DNA from 4 places in the Giesbergeria sinuosa genome. Region 4 is predicted to be linked to each of the others. Evidence: predicted binding sites of a transcription regulator. Region 4 holds the regulator's gene; each other region holds the start of a gene.
The links. The regulator sigma-54, encoded in region 4, starts transcription at its own class of promoters, with help from an activator protein. The targets are predictions, from matches to a motif close to TGGCANGNAANCTGCTTT.
Positions count from the first base shown of each region.

Region 1: a site for sigma-54 is predicted at 2,008-2,025, ahead of glnA (type I glutamate--ammonia ligase). Genes of this name have one in related genera too.
Region 2: a site for sigma-54 is predicted at 1,714-1,731, ahead of cydP (cytochrome oxidase putative small subunit CydP). Genes of this name have one in related genera too.
Region 3: a site for sigma-54 is predicted at 2,597-2,614, ahead of ACFO6X_RS14280 (ammonium transporter). Genes of this name have one in related genera too.

Region 1 is NZ_JBHSHJ010000004.1:20,526-24,737, reverse strand. It holds gene ACFO6X_RS06665 (FadR/GntR family transcriptional regulator) at 1-91, opposite strand, end outside; gene ACFO6X_RS06660 (EI24 domain-containing protein) at 220-1,098, shown strand; gene ACFO6X_RS06655 (competence/damage-inducible protein A) at 1,112-1,930, shown strand; gene glnA (type I glutamate--ammonia ligase) at 2,074-3,489, shown strand; gene ACFO6X_RS06645 (SH3 domain-containing protein) at 3,713-4,212, shown strand, end outside.
Region 2 is NZ_JBHSHJ010000005.1:103,154-107,365, forward strand. It holds gene ACFO6X_RS08390 (DUF2946 domain-containing protein) at 1-155, opposite strand, end outside; gene ACFO6X_RS08395 (sigma-54 interaction domain-containing protein) at 205-1,581, opposite strand; gene cydP (cytochrome oxidase putative small subunit CydP) at 1,741-1,956, shown strand; gene ACFO6X_RS08405 (cytochrome ubiquinol oxidase subunit I) at 1,956-3,521, shown strand; gene cydB (cytochrome d ubiquinol oxidase subunit II) at 3,539-4,212, shown strand, end outside.
Region 3 is NZ_JBHSHJ010000014.1:55,814-60,025, reverse strand. It holds gene mrdA (penicillin-binding protein 2) at 1-1,557, shown strand, start outside; gene ACFO6X_RS14285 (sulfite exporter TauE/SafE family protein) at 1,573-2,331, opposite strand; gene ACFO6X_RS14280 (ammonium transporter) at 2,707-3,999, shown strand; gene ACFO6X_RS14275 (hypothetical protein) at 4,016-4,212, shown strand, end outside.
Region 4 is NZ_JBHSHJ010000016.1:38,582-42,793, forward strand. It holds gene ACFO6X_RS15110 (thiol:disulfide interchange protein DsbA/DsbL) at 1-132, shown strand, start outside; gene lptA (lipopolysaccharide transport periplasmic protein LptA) at 231-869, shown strand; gene lptB (LPS export ABC transporter ATP-binding protein) at 866-1,648, shown strand; gene ACFO6X_RS15125 (RNA polymerase factor sigma-54) at 1,653-3,239, shown strand; gene def (peptide deformylase) at 3,254-3,793, opposite strand; gene ACFO6X_RS15135 (methyl-accepting chemotaxis protein) at 3,815-4,212, opposite strand, start outside.

The DNA of each region.
Region 1 (4,212 bases), on a different contig from region 4:
CCAAATTGCGCCCACTGTGCCCAGATTTGCCACGCAAAGGCAAATGGCTAGGCTGCGTGACGGAGGGAAACCCCTTTGTAGAACTTTCCATACCAGCAATGATAATCTGTTTATGTTGTATGACAACATATCATTAAACTCCAGATTGAGTGCCTATTCACCCCAGCGCAAAACCCTATGCCCATGACCTCCTGACCCGCAACAGGTATCCTTGAAAGCATGGCTCTCCTCATGGACTCCTTTTTCCGTGCCTTGGCATACTGCATGCTGCCCCGTGTGATAGCGTGGTCTGTCTTGCCACTGGCTTTGATGGTCATATTGGCGCTAGGCGGAGGCTACTTTTATTGGGGTAGTGCCATAGCGGCCATGTCTGCGGCACTAGAGGCCAGCACTTGGCTGGCTCCGCTATGGGCTTGGCTGCAACAACAAGGACTCCACAACGCCACAGGCGTGTTGGCCCCCGTGCTGGTGGTGGTGCTGCTTACCCCGTTGATCGTGCTGGTGTCCCTTTTGGCGGTCGCTTTTCTCATGACGCCCATGCTGGTCTCCTTGGTAGGACAAAGGCGTTTCCCAACCTTGGAGCGCCAACACGGGGGCTCATTTCTGCACAGCGTGGTCTGGTCTCTAGGCTCCACCCTGGTGGCACTGGTGGTGCTGTTGCTGTCCATGCCCCTGTGGTTGATTCCGCCACTGGTGCTGATTTTGCCGCCCCTGATCTGGGGCTGGCTGACCTACCGGGTCATGGCCTTTGATGCGTTGGCAGAACACGCCAGCAAAGCCGAATGCGAAGAACTGCTGCGGCGCCACCGCATGACATTGCTGCTGATGGGAGTAGTCTGTGGCTACCTCGGGGCAGCACCAGCCATTGTCTGGGCTTCGGGGGTGCTGTTTGTGGCAGCCTTCTTTATCTTGGTGCCTTTGGCTATCTGGATTTACGCACTGGTGTTTGCCTTTTCGTCATTGTGGTTTGTGCACTTTTGTCTGGCAGCACTGCAACAATTGCGGGCCGAGCAGCCATCCCCTGTGCCAGACGTGCAGCCGCCCGTGGTGACCTGCCCCCCCGAGAGCACACAACAGCTGCCTCCCCCCGTTTCCTGAAAGAGCAACCCCCATGCAAAAATTTGGTCTCATCATCGTTGGCGATGAAATCCTCTCGGGCAAGCGTGCTGACAAGCATCTGGGCAAAGTCATCGAACTGCTGGCAGCGCGTGGACTGTCCCTGTCTTATGCCGAGTATGTAGGAGACGACCCCGACCGCATCACCGCTACTTTGGCGCGGGCCTTTGCGTCAGGCGACGTGGTGTTCAGCACTGGCGGCATTGGCGCCACCCCCGACGACCACACCCGCCAATGCGCTGCCCGCGCCTTGGGCGTAGCACTGGAGTTGCACCCACAAGCAGCCGCCCTGATCCGCGAACGCATACAAGACACAGCCCAAGAGCAGGGAGTGCCATTCGAGCCAGAACGCCCCGACAACATACAACGCCTGCAAATGGGCGTGTTTCCGGTGGGCGCCCGCATCATTCCCAATCCATACAACAAAATTCCGGGTTTCAGTTGCAGCGTGCCCAGCGGTGGTGCAGTGCATTTTGTGCCCGGCTTTCCAGTCATGGCATGGCCGATGGTGGAATGGGTGCTAGAACAGCAATACCACCACCTGTTCCACCAAGCACCACAAACCGAGCATTCTGTGCTCGTCTATGGTGCGATAGAAGCCACTCTGACACCTATGATGGAACAGATCGAACAGGCCCATCCTGAAGTGCGCGTGTTCAGTCTCCCCAGTGTGGATCACCCCGTACATGGGCGCCATATTGAATTGGGCGTCAAAGGCCCAGCTACCGCCGTACCTGCCGCTTGGGTCGATTTGCGTGCACGACTGCACCAATTTGGTGCCAAATGCAGCCCCGAATTGGTGCGCAATCTCTGAGTATCGTCAAAAGCCGAGTAATGCCCCCACAACGGCCTCGTTGCCTTGGCACGAACAGGCACAATGTGGGTTGTGGCTGGCATGTAATCTGCTTTGACCGGACATATCCATTTTTTCAACGAGCGTTTTTCCAGGAGAACCTGATGGCCAAGACCGTTGCGGACGTGATGAACATGGTGAAAGAAAACGAAGTCAAGTTTGTTGACTTCCGTTTCACCGATACCCGTGGCAAGCAACACCACACCACGGTGCCGGTGTCGCATTTTGATGAAGACAAGTTCTCGTCGGGCCATGCTTTTGATGGCTCCTCCATTGCTGGTTGGAAAGGCATTGAAGCCTCCGACATGCAACTGATCCCCGACCCCAACACTGCCGTGGTAGACCCCTTCTTTGAAGAGCCCACCCTGGTGCTGACCTGTGACGTGATCGAGCCCAGCGATGGCAAGTCGTACGACCGTGACCCCCGCTCCATCGCCAAGCGTGCAGAAGCCTACCTGAAGGCATCTGGTTTGGGCGACACCGCCTTCTTTGGGCCAGAGCCAGAATTCTTCATTTTTGATGGCATCCGTTGGGGCACCGAGCCACACAACACCTTCTACGAAATCGAAGAATACGAAGCCCCTTGGAACACCGGCGCCAAGCTCGACGGCGGCAACCGTGGTCACCGCCCCACCGTCAAGGGCGGCTACTTCCCTGTGCCCCCCGTCGACAGCACGCAAGACATGCGCGCTGAAATGTCTTTGATTCTCGAATCCTTGGGCATTCCAGTCGAAGTGTTCCACCACGAAGTGGCAGGCGCAGGTCAAAACGAAATCGGTACCAAGTTCAGCACGCTGGTAGAGCGCGCCGACTGGACCATGCTGCAAAAGTACGTGATCCACAACGTGGCGAATGCCTACGGCAAGACCGCCACCTTCATGCCCAAGCCCTACCACGGCGACAACGGCTCTGGCATGCACGTTCACCAATCGGTCTGGAAAGACGGCAAAAACCTGTTCGCCGGTGACGGCTATGCGGGCCTGAGCGATTTTGCCCTGTACTACATCGGTGGCATCATCAAGCACGCCCGCGCCCTGAACGCCATCACCAACCCCGGCACCAACAGCTACAAGCGCCTGGTGCCCCACTTTGAAGCCCCCGTCAAGCTGGCCTACTCGGCCAAAAACCGCTCGGCTTCTATCCGTATCCCCTACGTGTCCAACCCCAAGGGTCGCCGCGTCGAGGCCCGCTTCCCCGATCCACTGATGAACCCCTACTTGGGTTTTGCCGCCCTGCTGATGGCGGGTCTGGACGGCGTGGAAAACAAGATCCATCCCGGCGAAGCTGCCACCAAGGACTTGTACCATTTGCCCCCCGAAGAAGACAAGCTGGTGCCTACCGTGTGCCACAGCTTGGATCAAGCACTGGAGCACCTCGACCAAGACCGCGCCTTCCTGACCAAGGGTGGCGTGTTCTCCGACTCCATGCTCGATGCCTACATTGAGCTGAAGATGAGCGAAGTGACCCGCTTCCGCATGGCCGTGCATCCGGTCGAGTACGACATGTACTACTCGCTGTAAACTCTGATGCTGGGCCTTATTGGCCCACATGCAAGACACAAGGCGGTGATATACACCGCCTTTTTTCATGGTCGCACCCTATCATGCACTGCCACGGAACCTGTACGGCTGGCCTACATCCCACCTGCTGTCGGGGTGTCGCGGCGGTTTGTTCGTTGGAGCAGGAGAGTGTTTCGCAGATACTCTGGCGCATACCCCCTGCATGTTCCAGGCGAGAAAATTCATGAAAAAAACACGCTTCATCTGGCTCTCGGGCCTGCTGTTCGCCCTTCTGGGAGCCCCTGTGGTTGCTGGGGCACAGGACCGCATCTACCGTTGTGGCAATGAGTACACCAACAATGCCAACCAAGCCCGTGAGCGCGGCTGCAAACCGGTAGATGGGGGCAATGTCACCGTATTGCAGTCCAACCCCGCCAGCCCACGCAGCAGCACTGCCGCCCCCACCTCCAGCAAACCCGCCCCAGTGGCATCACCGGCTGGTGCCCCCCGCGTAGACAATGGCGAGCAGCGTGCCCGCGACTCAGATGCCCGCGCCATTTTGGAGGCCGAATTGCGCAAAGCCCAAACCCGATTGGCAGACTTGGAAAAAGAATACAACAACGGTGCCCCCGAACGCAATGCACTGGATTTGCGCAACCCCCAACGCTATGCCGAGCGCACCGCAGAACTCAAGGCCCACATTGCCCGCACCGAAAGTGATATCGCAGGCATCCAGCGTGAGAT
Region 2 (4,212 bases), on a different contig from region 4:
GTAATGCGCTGGATACCTTGGCTATTGCACACCTCCACCACGGTGCTGGCGTTGGCTGCCAGCCCTTTGGAAATGGCAGGCGCTATCGCAGCAAAGACCATGCCCCACAGCAACCACCACACTAGCCGCTGACGCCACCCTCTCAGATGCATCATGGCCCACCATCCACACCCACACACGACCTATGGCTGCACTGGAGTGACGTTACAAGGGGCTGCATGGTAAGGATTCTATCGAGCCACAGGGAGGTCTACCGCCGTCTGTGGCTCGCCTCTTGAGCTGCTGCAAGCGGCGATAGAGTGAGCGTTCGCTCATCCCTAGGCTGCGGGCTAAATCGGCACGGCGGCCTGGGTAATCAGCCAGCAGATGGGCCAGTGTGGCGTCGTCTGGGGGTATCTTCTCCATGCCATGAGGGGCTACCTGCCCTGCCGCCGGTGCCAAGCCGCAGGCCAAGGCGGCGCGCATTTGCTCTTGTCCAATGGTATGACCATCACACAGCAAGGCAGCACGTTCGAGCAGGTTACGCAGTTCGCGCACATTGCCCGGAAAGGGCTGCGCTTGCACCAGCACCAACGCCCCAGCGGCCAGTTGAAGCTGGCGGCCCGGTGCTACCCGCTCCAGCAAGGCTTGGGCCAGCGGGGCGATGTCTTCGCGGCGCTCGCGCAGCGGCGGCAGGTGGATCGGAAAGATGCCTAGCCGGTAATACAAATCTTCACGAAAGCGCCCCTCCGTCACCATCTGGGCCAATGGCCGGTGGGTGGCCGACACCACCCGAATATCCGCATGGCGCAGTTCTGTGCTACCCACCCGGCGGTAGGTGCCGGTTTCTAACAGCCGCAGCAGTTTGACCTGTTGCGCCAGCGGGATATCGCCCACCTCGTCCAAAAACAGCGTACCGCCGTGAGCACTCTCTACCAGACCGGGGCGGGCTTGGGTCGCGCCAGTAAACGCCCCTTTTTCATGGCCAAACAGTTCGGACTCGAACAGTGCCTCGGGCAGGCTGGAGCAATCGACGGGCACCAGCGGGCGGTGGGCACGTTGGCTGGCACGGTGCAGAGCATGGGCTACCAATTCTTTGCCCGTGCCCGATTCGCCCAATAGCAACACGCTGGCCTGCGATGGGGCCACACGGGCCACCAACCCCAGCATGTGCCGAAAAGCTGGCGAACGGCCCACCAGCCCCTCGGCACTGGGCCGAGGTTGGGCCAGCGGCTGGTGGGCCATTTTCTCGATGAAAAACACCGGCCCGCTGGCCGAACCACGCACGGGCGTCAATTCAATCTGCACATATTCCTCGCCCTGCGGGGTATGGTGCAAATGCAGCACACGCTGAACCTGCCCCGACAACAGCGCCTGAGCGCGCGGACAGGTCTCGCCAGCCTGATCGCAAGGCAATGTGAAATGGTGGGACACCGCATAACACGGGCGATTGACCACTTCATCCTGCGGCCCAAATTGGCGCCGGTAGGCCGCATTGGCAGCCAAGATCAGGTACTGCTCGTCCATAAGGATATGGGGCTCGGGCAACCCCTCCAGCAGAGAAACCAGCTCGGCTGGCACAGAAGAAGGTGGCTTAGGCATGGTGCCAGCAGTTTACCCATTGACTGCCAAAAGACTGCCATTTCTCTGCCAATGGCAGTCTAGACCGCAGATTCTCCAGCCACACATAAATCTAACCCATTGAAATTAAAAGACTTTTTCTACTGATCCGAATGGCATGGGTTTTGCCTTATGCAATCCATGTCTGTTTCACCTTTGTCTTTGCAAGACCGTCGCCTGCTGCGCCAACTGGTGTGGGCAGTGGTGCTCAAGTTGATGGTGCTCACGCTGTTGTGGTGGTGCTTCATAGATGGGCAGAAGGTGGCCGTGGATGACGGCGGCATGGCCGCCCAGATATTGCAGCCGCCGCACGCCGCCCCAGCACAAGGCCATTTCCCTTCCAAGGAGTCAATCTGATGGTTTCCGAACAACTGGTGGACTTGTCGCGGCTGCAATTTGCGGCCACGGCGATGTACCACTTTCTTTTTGTGCCGCTCACTCTGGGCATGGTCTGGCTGCTGGTCATCATGGAAAGCGTCTACGTGATGACAGGCCAGATCGTCTGGAAAGACATGACCCGCTTTTGGGGCAAACTGTTTGGCATCAACTTTGCGTTGGGCGTGACCACTGGCATCACGCTGGAGTTTCAGTTTGGTACCAACTGGGCCTACTACTCGCACTATGTGGGCGACATCTTTGGTGCGCCACTGGCGATTGAGGGGTTGATGGCCTTCTTCCTCGAATCGACCATGATCGGTCTGTTCTTTTTTGGCTGGGATCGGCTCTCTAAACAGCAGCACCTGTTGGTCACGTTGCTGATGGCCGTGGGCACCAATTTGTCGGCACTGTGGATTTTGATTGCCAATGGCTGGATGCAAAACCCCGTGGGGGCCGAGTTTAGCTACCACACCATGCGCATGGAGATGGTGGATTTCTGGGCCATTGTCTTCAACCCCGATGCCCAAGCCAAGTTTGTCCATACCGTGTCTGCCGGGTATGTGACGGGGGCCATGTTTGTGCTGTCGGTGTCGAGTTGGTACCTGCTCAAGGGCCGCAATACCGAGTTTGCCAAGCGCAGTTTTCGGGTGGCCTCGGCATTTGGTTTGGCCTCGGTGCTGAGCGTGATCGTGCTGGGCGATGAGTCGGGCTATGTGGTGGGCGAGGCCCAACAGACCAAAATGGCGGCCATAGAAGCCATGTGGAAGACTGAACCCGCCCCCGCTGGTTTTAACGTCATAGCTTGGCCCAACGAAGAAAAACAAGCCAATGACTGGAGCATCCATATCCCTTGGGTCATGGGCATCATTGGCACCCGCTCGCTGGACAAAGAGATTGCGGGCATCCAAGAGATCAAAGCCAAGAACCGCGAGCGTATCTTGAGCGGCATCGAGGCCGTGGTGGCGTTAGAAGCCCTGCGCAAAAACCGCCAAGATGCGATTGCACTGGCAGTGTTTGAGCGCCACAAAGCCGATCTGGGTTTTGGCCTGCTGCTCAAAAAATATGTCACCGATGTGCGCCAAACCACGCCCGCAATGATTCAAAGCGCCGTGGACAGCACGGTGCCGCGTGTGGCCCCCATGTTCTGGGCCTTTCGCTTGATGGTGGGCCTCGGTTTTGCCATGCTGGTGCTGTTTGGCTTGGCGTTTTGGAGCACCCTGAAAACCAACGGCATGACGCAGCACCCTTGGCTGCTGAAGTGGGCCTTGTGGATGTTGCCTGCACCCTGGATTGCCTGTGAGGTGGGCTGGTTTGTAGCCGAGTATGGCCGCCAACCTTGGACGATTTACGGTGTGTTGCCCACGCACCTGAGTGTCTCCACCCTGAGTGTGGAGAGCCTGTATGGCTCGCTGGCCGGGTTCATTGGCTTCTATACCGTGCTGTTGGTGGTGGAGATGTACTTGATGGTCAAGTTTGCCCGCCAAGGGCCGGGCAGTCTGGGCACGGGCCGCTACGACCACGACGCACACCACCACCCCGCCTAAGCCCAGGAGTTGCTGCTATGTTCGATTACGAAACCCTCAAAATCATTTGGTGGCTGCTGGTGGGTGTGCTGCTGGTGGGCTTTGCCATCATGGACGGCCACGACATGGGCGTGGGCACCTTACTGCCTTTTGTAGCCCACAGCGACATTGAGCGCCGCATCGTCATTAACACCGTGGGGCCGCACTGGGACGGCAACCAAGTTTGGTTTATCACTGGGGGCGGCGCTATTTTTGCAGCCTGGCCGCTGGTCTATGCCACCGCTTTCAGTGGGTTTTACTGGGCCATGCTGGCAGTGTTGTGGGCCTTGTTCTTTCGGCCCGTAGGTTTTGACTACCGCAGCAAGATCCACCACCCGACTTGGCGCAGCATTTGGGACTGGGGCTTGTTCATTGGGGGCTTTGTGCCACCTGTAATTTTTGGCGTGGCCTTTGGCAACCTGCTGCAAGGCGTGCCATTCCATTTTGACGACAACTTGGTGTCTTACTACACCGGCTCGTTTTGGGAATTGCTCAACCCGTTTGGGCTGCTGGCAGGCGTGGTGAGTAGTGCCATGATAACTTTGCAAGGCGGCACCTATCTGGCCCACCGTACAGAAGGCACCATCCAAGCGCGCACGGTGCGCGCTACGGTGGCTGCCGCTGTGGTGATGGTGGCAGGCTTTGTAGCAGCGGGCCTGTGGCTGCAATGGGG
Region 3 (4,212 bases), on a different contig from region 4:
CCTATCCGCACCCGATTGACCGATGAGGAGGTGGCCCGTTTTGTGGCCCAACGTTACCGTTTTCCGGGCGTGGATGTGAAGGCGCGGTTGTTTCGCAACTACCCGTTGGGGGATGTGGCCAGCCACGCCATTGGCTACATTGGCCGTATCAACCAAAAAGAAAAAGAACGCATTGAAGAGTCTGAGGAACAGTCTAATTACCGGGGCACCGAATACATTGGTAAGTTGGGCATAGAACAGAGTTTTGAGCCCCAACTGCATGGGGTGACGGGCGTGGATCAAATGGAGACTTCTGCTGGGGGGCGGGCAGTGCGCCGACTCAACAGCTTTCCGGCCACACCGGGCCACACCGTGGCGCTGACACTGGACATCAAGTTGCAGATGATGATCGAAGAGTTGTTTGGCGAACGCCGTGGTGCCTTGGTGGCGATAGATCCGCGCAATGGTGAGGTGCTGGCCTTGGTAAGCAAGCCGACCTTCGACCCCAATCTGTTTGTAGAGGGGATTGACCAAGAAAACTGGACGGCATTGAATGAATCGATTGACCGGCCCTTGCTCAACCGCGCCCTGCGTGGCACCTATCCACCGGGGTCTACCTACAAGCCCTTTATGGGCTTGGCGGCCCTAGAGACGGGCAAGCGCACACCGGGCACCATTGTTCATGACGGTGGTTCTTGGACTTTTGGGGGGCACACCTTCCGTAGCCACGGCGACCACGGGTTAGGGGCCGTAGATCTGCACCGCAGCATTGTGCAGTCCAGTAACGTCTACTACTACCAATTGGCCAATGACATGGGGGTCGATGCCATGCACGACTTCATGAAGCCCTTGGGTTTTGGGCAGCTCACTGGCATTGATTTGAATGGCGAGTTGCGCGGGGTGCTGCCCAGCCAAGAGTGGAAGCGCAAAACCTACCGCCGCCCCGAGCATAAAAAATGGTATGCCGGTGAGACCATCTCCTTAGGTATTGGGCAGGGGTATAACAATTTCACCATGCTGCAACTGGCCCACGCTACAGCCACACTGGCCAATGGGGGCACCCAGCACCGACCGCATCTGGGCATGGCCACCATTGATGCAGTAACCCGTGAGCGTCGCCCACTGCCGCAGCCGCCCTCGGTGCCATTGGGCTACAAGCCTGCCCATATCGATGTGATCCGACGGGCTATGGTGGGCGTTACGCAGGGTGGCACCTCTACCAAGGTCTTTGCTGGAGCCCGTTATTTGTCGGCAGGCAAAACGGGCACAGCACAGGCCGTGACGATTGGTCAGAAAGACAAATACAACGCGGCCCGTTTGCAGGAGCGCCAGCGTGACCATGCCCTCTATATTGCTTTTGCGCCTGCCGACAACCCTCAGATTGCCTTGGCCGTGATTGTGGAGAATGCTGGCTTTGGTGGTGCCCAGGCAGCGCCCATTGCCCGCCGGGTGTTCGATTACTGGCTGCTGGGCGAATACCCCAGTGAGCAAGATATTGCTGCTGTGCGCAAAGGGCAAGCAATGGCACCACTGGGTGAGCCTCGTTCTGTGGCGGACATCAGCCTGCCCGAGCGTTGAGCCGCCAAGCCCACCTTAGCGTATGAAGGCGTCGTAGCCTGTCTTGAGGATGAGGGCGCTGACCACGGCCATGAAAATGCCGCGCACAAACCCTGCACCGTGGCGCAAAGCCATCCAAGTGCCTAGCAGGCTGCCCAGCACATTGGCCACGGCCAGTGGCACGGCCAGATGCCACCAGACATGGCCTTTGACTGAGAACAGGATCAACGCGGCCACATTGGTCGCCACGTTGAGCACCTTGGCCGAGACCGAGGCATTCAAAAAGTCATAACCCAGCACACGCACAAACAAAAAAACAAAGAAGCTGCCAGTGCCTGGCCCAAAAAAGCCATCGTAGAAGCCTATGCCCGCACCAATCAGACTGGCAGCCCAGCATTCACGCTGGGCTGCTAGCCGAGGTGCATGGTGGCGGCCCAAATCTTTCTTCATCAGGGTGTATGCCAGCACAGCCAGCAAGATCAGTGGCAGCAACTTGCGCAGAAAATCGGGCGATAGCACCGTGACCGCCCAAGCACCAGCAAAGGCACCGACAAATCCGGCCAATGAGGCTGGCAGCAGGGCTGACCAGCGCACCTGTACCCGTCGGCTGTATTGCCAGCTGGCAATCGCCGTCCCCCAGACAGCCGCCGCCTTGTTGGTGCCCATCAGCGTGGCTGGTGCAGTGGTGGCAAAGGTGGCAAACAGGGCAGGCAGCAACACCAAGCCGCCACCCCCCACGATGGCATCTACAAACCCAGCCAGTAACGAGGCCAGCGTAACAACAAACCATTCCATGCCCAGATTGTCCCACCAGGACAAAAAAAAGGCGCTGACATGGAGTCAGCGCCTCGGAAGGGGGGTGCATCTCATAACGGATGCTTGAAAAATATGGTTGTGGCTTTGTGGTTTGTCTCCTCAGCCCCTCGTTGGGCGCATTGCAATGCGCCGTCGAGTGCCGTTAATGTAGCCGCCCGCACCGCTGCGGTGCATTGGGGGTTTCCCTGCCCCTGTTCTGGGGCGCAAGAGCGCCCATTTTCTTGGATACCCCCCTGCTTGGGCCTGGCATGGCTTGTGCAGTACCCACGGTACTACTACATCCACACAGGGAGAACGATGGTCATGCAAACAAGACGATACAAGGCCGGGTCGATCATGCTGTGGGCGCTGGGGATGCTGCTGGCCTGGGAGCCTGCCAGCGCACAAATGGCCTCTGCCCCAGTCCGCCCGATGTTGGTGGTGCAAGATACTTTGCACGATGCCGATACGGTTTGGGTACTGGTTTCGACGGCACTGGTGTTGTTGATGGCTTTGCCTGGGATTGCCTTGTTCTATGCGGGCATGGTGCGGCGCAAAAATGTGCTGAACACAATGGCCAGTGTGCTGGGCATTGCTTGTTTGGTGAGCCTGCTCTGGTTTGCGGTGGGCTATTCTTGGGCCTTTACACCCGGTTCCCCTTGGCTGGGGGGTGATGCACGCTTATGGTTTGCTGGTCTGGATTACCAGATGGGGACGGGCCAAGTGGCCGTCAGTCATGTGGCCCCCCATATTCCAGAGTCGGTATATGCGATGTTCCAACTCGCCTTTGCCATCATCACCGCCACACTGGTGGTGGGCGCCTTGGTAGAGCGCATGCGGTTTTCTGCCCTGTTGCTGTTCATGTCGTTGTGGACGTTGTTGGTCTATGCACCAATTGCCCATTGGGTTTGGGAGCCAGGAGGCTGGTTGGCCCGTATGGGGGCACTGGACTTTGCGGGGGGTGCGGTGGTGCATATCAACGCCGGTGTGGCCGGGCTGGTGTGTGCGTGGTTTCTGGGGCCGCGCAAGGGTTATGGCCGCGAAGCTTTCGAGCCCTACAACTTGGGCTTGACGATGGTGGGGGCCAGCCTGCTGTGGGTGGGTTGGTTTGGCTTTAATGCAGGCTCGGCGCTGTCGGCGGGGGGGCGTGCCGGTTTGGCGCTGGCAGTCACCCACATTGCAGCAGCCGCTGGTGCTGTGGCCTGGATGTTGGGCGAGGCTGTGGTGCGCGGCCGCGGCTCGCTGTTGGGCCTGTGTTCTGGGCTGGTGGCAGGGTTGGTCGCCATTACCCCCGCAGCGGGGTTTGTGACTCCCGCAGCAGCATTGCTGATTGGCGGTGTAGCAGGGTTGGCTTGCTACTGGGGTGCCACCGGGCTCAAGCGCCTGCTGCGCACAGACGATTCTTTGGACGTGTTTGGCGTGCACGGCATTGGCGGCATTGTGGGTGCCTTGCTGACTGGGGTGTTGGCCGACAAATCGATTGGGGGCGTTGAGGGCAGTTTGCTCACACAAATGCTCAGCGTATTGGCGGTGATGGCTTACAGCTTGGTGGCCACTGCGCTGTTGCTGTGGCTGACCCGTTTGGTGGTGGTGGATTTGCGCGTGGATGCACAGGATGAATGGACTGGGTTGGACATTTCCTTGCACCGCGAGCGTCTGGGTAGCTAGCAAAGGAGTTCCACTGATGAGCGATACCGATGTGATGGCGATTGCCGCCCATATGCATGTGTTGTTGCGGCGTAAAACGGGCCGGGTGACCGATACCGAATGGATGGCCTGCAACTTGGAATATGCCCAAGCAATCGTCCGTTTTGCCCGTGAGCGGGCACAGACGGATCACCTGCCCGAGCTGGCTGATTGGGCGCAGCGGTTGGAGCAAGC
Region 4 (4,212 bases):
CAAGAAGCCTATGGGGTTGAAGGCACGCCATCTATGGGGGTGGCAGGCCGCTACTACACCGATGGCACGATGGCCGGTGGCTTGCAAGCCATGTTGCAGGTGGTCAACCACCTGACAACGGTCAAGGGTTGAGCCATCCCCCTTTCGTCTGCAACCACGGCCCGCTTTGGCGGGCTTTTTTGTGGCTGGCAGGCATCGCTACAATCGCCGCAAGATTCGTGCCTTTTTTGATGAACCGCCTCTTCACGCTCCCCCTGCTCGCCTGTTTGGCTGCTGCCCCGTTCACGCTGGCGCACGCTGAAAAGGCCGACCGCCATCAGCCCATGAACATTGAGGCCGATGCCCTGCGCCATGACGAATTGCAGCAAACCAGCGTGTTTACGGGCCGTGTGGTTCTGACCAAAGGTACCATCGTGCTGCGGGGTGAGCGTCTGGAAGTGCGCCAAGATGCCGATGGTTATCAGTCTGGTACCGTCACGGCGGCAGCAGGCCAACGGGCGTTCTTCCGACAAAAGCGTGATACCGCACCCGGCGCCCCTGAAGAATTTGTCGAGGGCGAAGGCGAACGCATTGAATACAACGGCCACAACGACACCGTGCGCCTATTGCGCCGTGCCGAGTTGCGCCGTTACCAAGGGGCCAAGTTACAAGATGAACTCACGGGGGCGGTGATCGTTTACAACAACCTGACGGATGTGTTCAGTGTGGATGGTCAGCAGCGCAGCCCTGAGGGGGCGTCAGCAACGTCGGGCGGACGTGTGCGTGCCATACTGGCTCCAAAGGCGACTACAGCTCCGGCCTCTCCTGTGGCACCTGCTTCTGCTCTGCCTTTGCGCCCCAGTTCTGCACTGGGTACTGACAAGCCATGAGTGCCGCACCCGCGCATGCCACCACCGAGGCAGCTACGGATAGCCGATTGGAGGTGCTGCATTTAGCCAAGTCTTATGGCAGCCGCCAGGTGGTCAAGGACGTATCGCTGGTTGTGCAAAAAGGCGAGGTAGTCGGTCTGCTGGGCCCCAATGGTGCAGGCAAGACCACTTCGTTTTATATGATCGTTGGTTTGTTGCCCAGCGATGGGGGTGATATTCGCATTGATGGGCAGTCGGTGGTGCGTATGCCTATCCATAAGCGTTCACGTCTGGGGTTGTCTTACCTACCGCAGGAAGCGTCTATCTTTCGCAAACTCACGGTACAAGAAAACGTGCGTGCCGTACTGGAGTTGCAACAAAATGCCGCGGGTCAGTCTTTGAGCAAGGCCGAAGTTGAGCAGCGTTTGCAGTCTTTGTTGGAAGAGCTGCGTGTCGACCATCTGCGAGACTCTCCTGCGCTTGCATTGTCTGGCGGCGAGCGGCGCCGGGTCGAGATTGCCCGTGCCTTGGCCACGCAGCCGCGTTTTATCCTGTTGGATGAGCCTTTTGCAGGCATCGACCCGATTGCCGTGATTGAAATTCAGCGCATCATCGGTTTTTTGAAAGCGCGCGGCATTGGCGTGCTCATTACCGACCACAACGTGCGCGAAACGCTGGGCATTTGTGACCACGCCTGCATCATCAGTGATGGTCGGGTGTTGGCACAGGGGACGCCTTCCGAGATTGTCAACAACGCCGAGGTGCGTCGGGTGTACCTGGGCGAACATTTCCGTATGTGAGCCGATGAAACCTGGCCTGTCTCTGCGTGTATCGCAGCACCTGACCCTGACGCCGCAGTTGCAGCAGTCTATTCGGCTGTTGCGGCTCTCGACGTTGGAGTTGGGCCAGGAAGTCGAGCAGATGCTGGCGGACAACCCCTTTTTGGAGCGCAACCCCGACGAAGCCTCGCGCGAGGAGTTTGGTTTGGCGCAGGCCGACACGCCCCCGCCAGAGGAGCCATATGCCGACTGGGCAGCCCCTGTGAGCAGCACCAGCAGTGCAGACAGCAGTCAGGCCACATTGACAGAGGCAGAGCAGGGCAACAGTGACAGCAGCAGCACCGAAGTGCTGGACTGGGAGGGCGATGGCAGTGTGGACATGGCCCCGGACGATAGTGAATGGGGTGGCGATGCCCCGGCCTGCAGCCGTGGCACTGACGAAGAAATGGATGTCAGTGCCACAGATTTGGCACATGGTCATGAATCACTGGCGGCATTCTTGCACCGACAAACGGTGGGTTTGCGCTTGTCTCCAGAGGATAAAGCCGCACTGTATTTTCTGATCGAATCACTCAACGAAGACGGTTATCTGGAGGATTCGCTGGAATCTTTGGCTCAAGGGTTGGCGGGTGAAGAGCACAGCGATGACATAGAGGAGCTGCTGCACCATTTCACGGTGGCCTTGCACTTGCTGCAAACGCTGGAGCCAACTGGTGTGGGGGCTCGCCACTTGGCTGAATGCTTGACACTGCAACTGGCAGCATTGGCCGCACATCCTGCGCCTGCCATCCCGCCTGAGACCATTGCATTGGCGCTGCGCATTTGCCAGCAGCCGCTGGAAGGGCTGGCCCGCCGCGATGTGCGCCGCTTGGCCCAAACCTGTGGGGCCACCGAGGAGCAAACCCGTGCAGCAATGGCCTTGATTGCCCGGCTGGAGCCGCGTCCGGGGCGGCCCTTTATCTCGGTAGAGCGCAACGCCATCATCCCAGACGTGCTGGTGCGCCGCATGGGGCATGGTCAGGCGGGGCACCAGTTCAGTGTGCAACTCAACCCCGAAGTGATGCCACGCCTGCGCATCCACGACATTTATGCGGGTGCCTTGCGTGGCCGTCGCCAAGACGAAGGCCATCAGGCTTTGCAACAGCGTTTACAAGAGGCCCGCTGGTTTATCAAAAACATTCAGCAGCGGTTTGACACTATCTTGCGGGTGTCACAAGCCATTGTGGAGCGCCAAAAGAATTTCTTTGTGCATGGCGAGTTGGCCATGCGTCCGCTGGTGCTGCGCGACATTGCCGACGAGCTGGGCCTGCACGAGTCCACAATCTCGCGGGTGATCACAGCCAAATACATGGCTACCCCCCAGGGTACTTACGAGCTGAAATACTTTTTTGGCTCGGGCTTGGGCACTGACAGTGGTGGCAATGCCTCCAGCACGGCTGTGCGCGCGTTGATCAAGCAGTTTATTGCTGCCGAGAACCCCGCCAAGCCCTTGTCGGACAACCAATTGGCTGAAATGCTCAAAGAGCAGGGCATTGAGTGTGCCCGTCGCACGGTGGCTAAATACCGTGAAGGATTAAAAATCCCCACGGCCACGCTGCGCAAAACGCTGTAGCGAGGCGGTGGGGGTTAATCGTTGGCGTCGGCCTGCAGTTCGGGAAACAGCACTTCGGTAAAGCCGAGCTGGCGCAAATCAGACATCCGTTGCGGATACAGGGTGCCTATCAGGTGGTCACACTCATGTTGCACCACTCTGGCGTGAAAGCCTTCGGCGATGCGCTCTATGGGCTGGCCCAGCACGTCCATGCCGGTGTAACGGATGCGGCTCCAGCGGGGCACCCGGCCCCGCAGCCCTGGCACCGACAGGCAGCCCTCCCAGTCCTCGGCTTGGGCGGCATCCAGCGGGGTAATCACGGGGTTGATCAACACAGTGGGGGGCACCAAGGGGCGATCTGGGTAACGCGGATTGGGCAAGTGCGAGCCAAAGACCACCACCTGCAAATGGACGCCAATTTGTGGCGCTGCCAACCCGGCACCATTGGCCGCCTGCATGGTGTCGTGCAAGTCCGTTACCAACTGGTGCAGCACTGGGGTGTTGAAGGCCGTAACAGGCTGGGCCGTGCGCCACAGGCGCGGGTCGCCCATTTTCAAGATGGTGTGGATGGTCATGGTCGATGCCGGTATGGGCTGTTAGCGTAGCAAGGCTGCAGGGCGTGCAGCCCGTGCTGCGGGTGTTGTGGCGTGCTGGTGATCGAGCTTGAACTCTGCCACCACATCGGCCAATTGTGTGGCTTGCTGTTGCAGGGCGTGGGCTGCCGCTGTGGCTTGTTCTACCAAGGCCGCATTTTGTTGTGTGCCTTGGTCCATCTGGTTGATAGAGGTACCAATGGCAGCAATGCCGCTGCTTTGTTCTTGGCTGGCGTGGCTGATTTCGGCGACGAGGGTGGTCATGCGGCGCACGCTGTCTACCACTTGTTCAATGGTGGTGCCTGCATCACGCACCAACTGACTGCCCGCATTGACTTGGGTAACGGAGTCATCAATCAGTGCCTTGATTTCTTTGGCCGCTGTGGCGCTGCGTTGGGCCA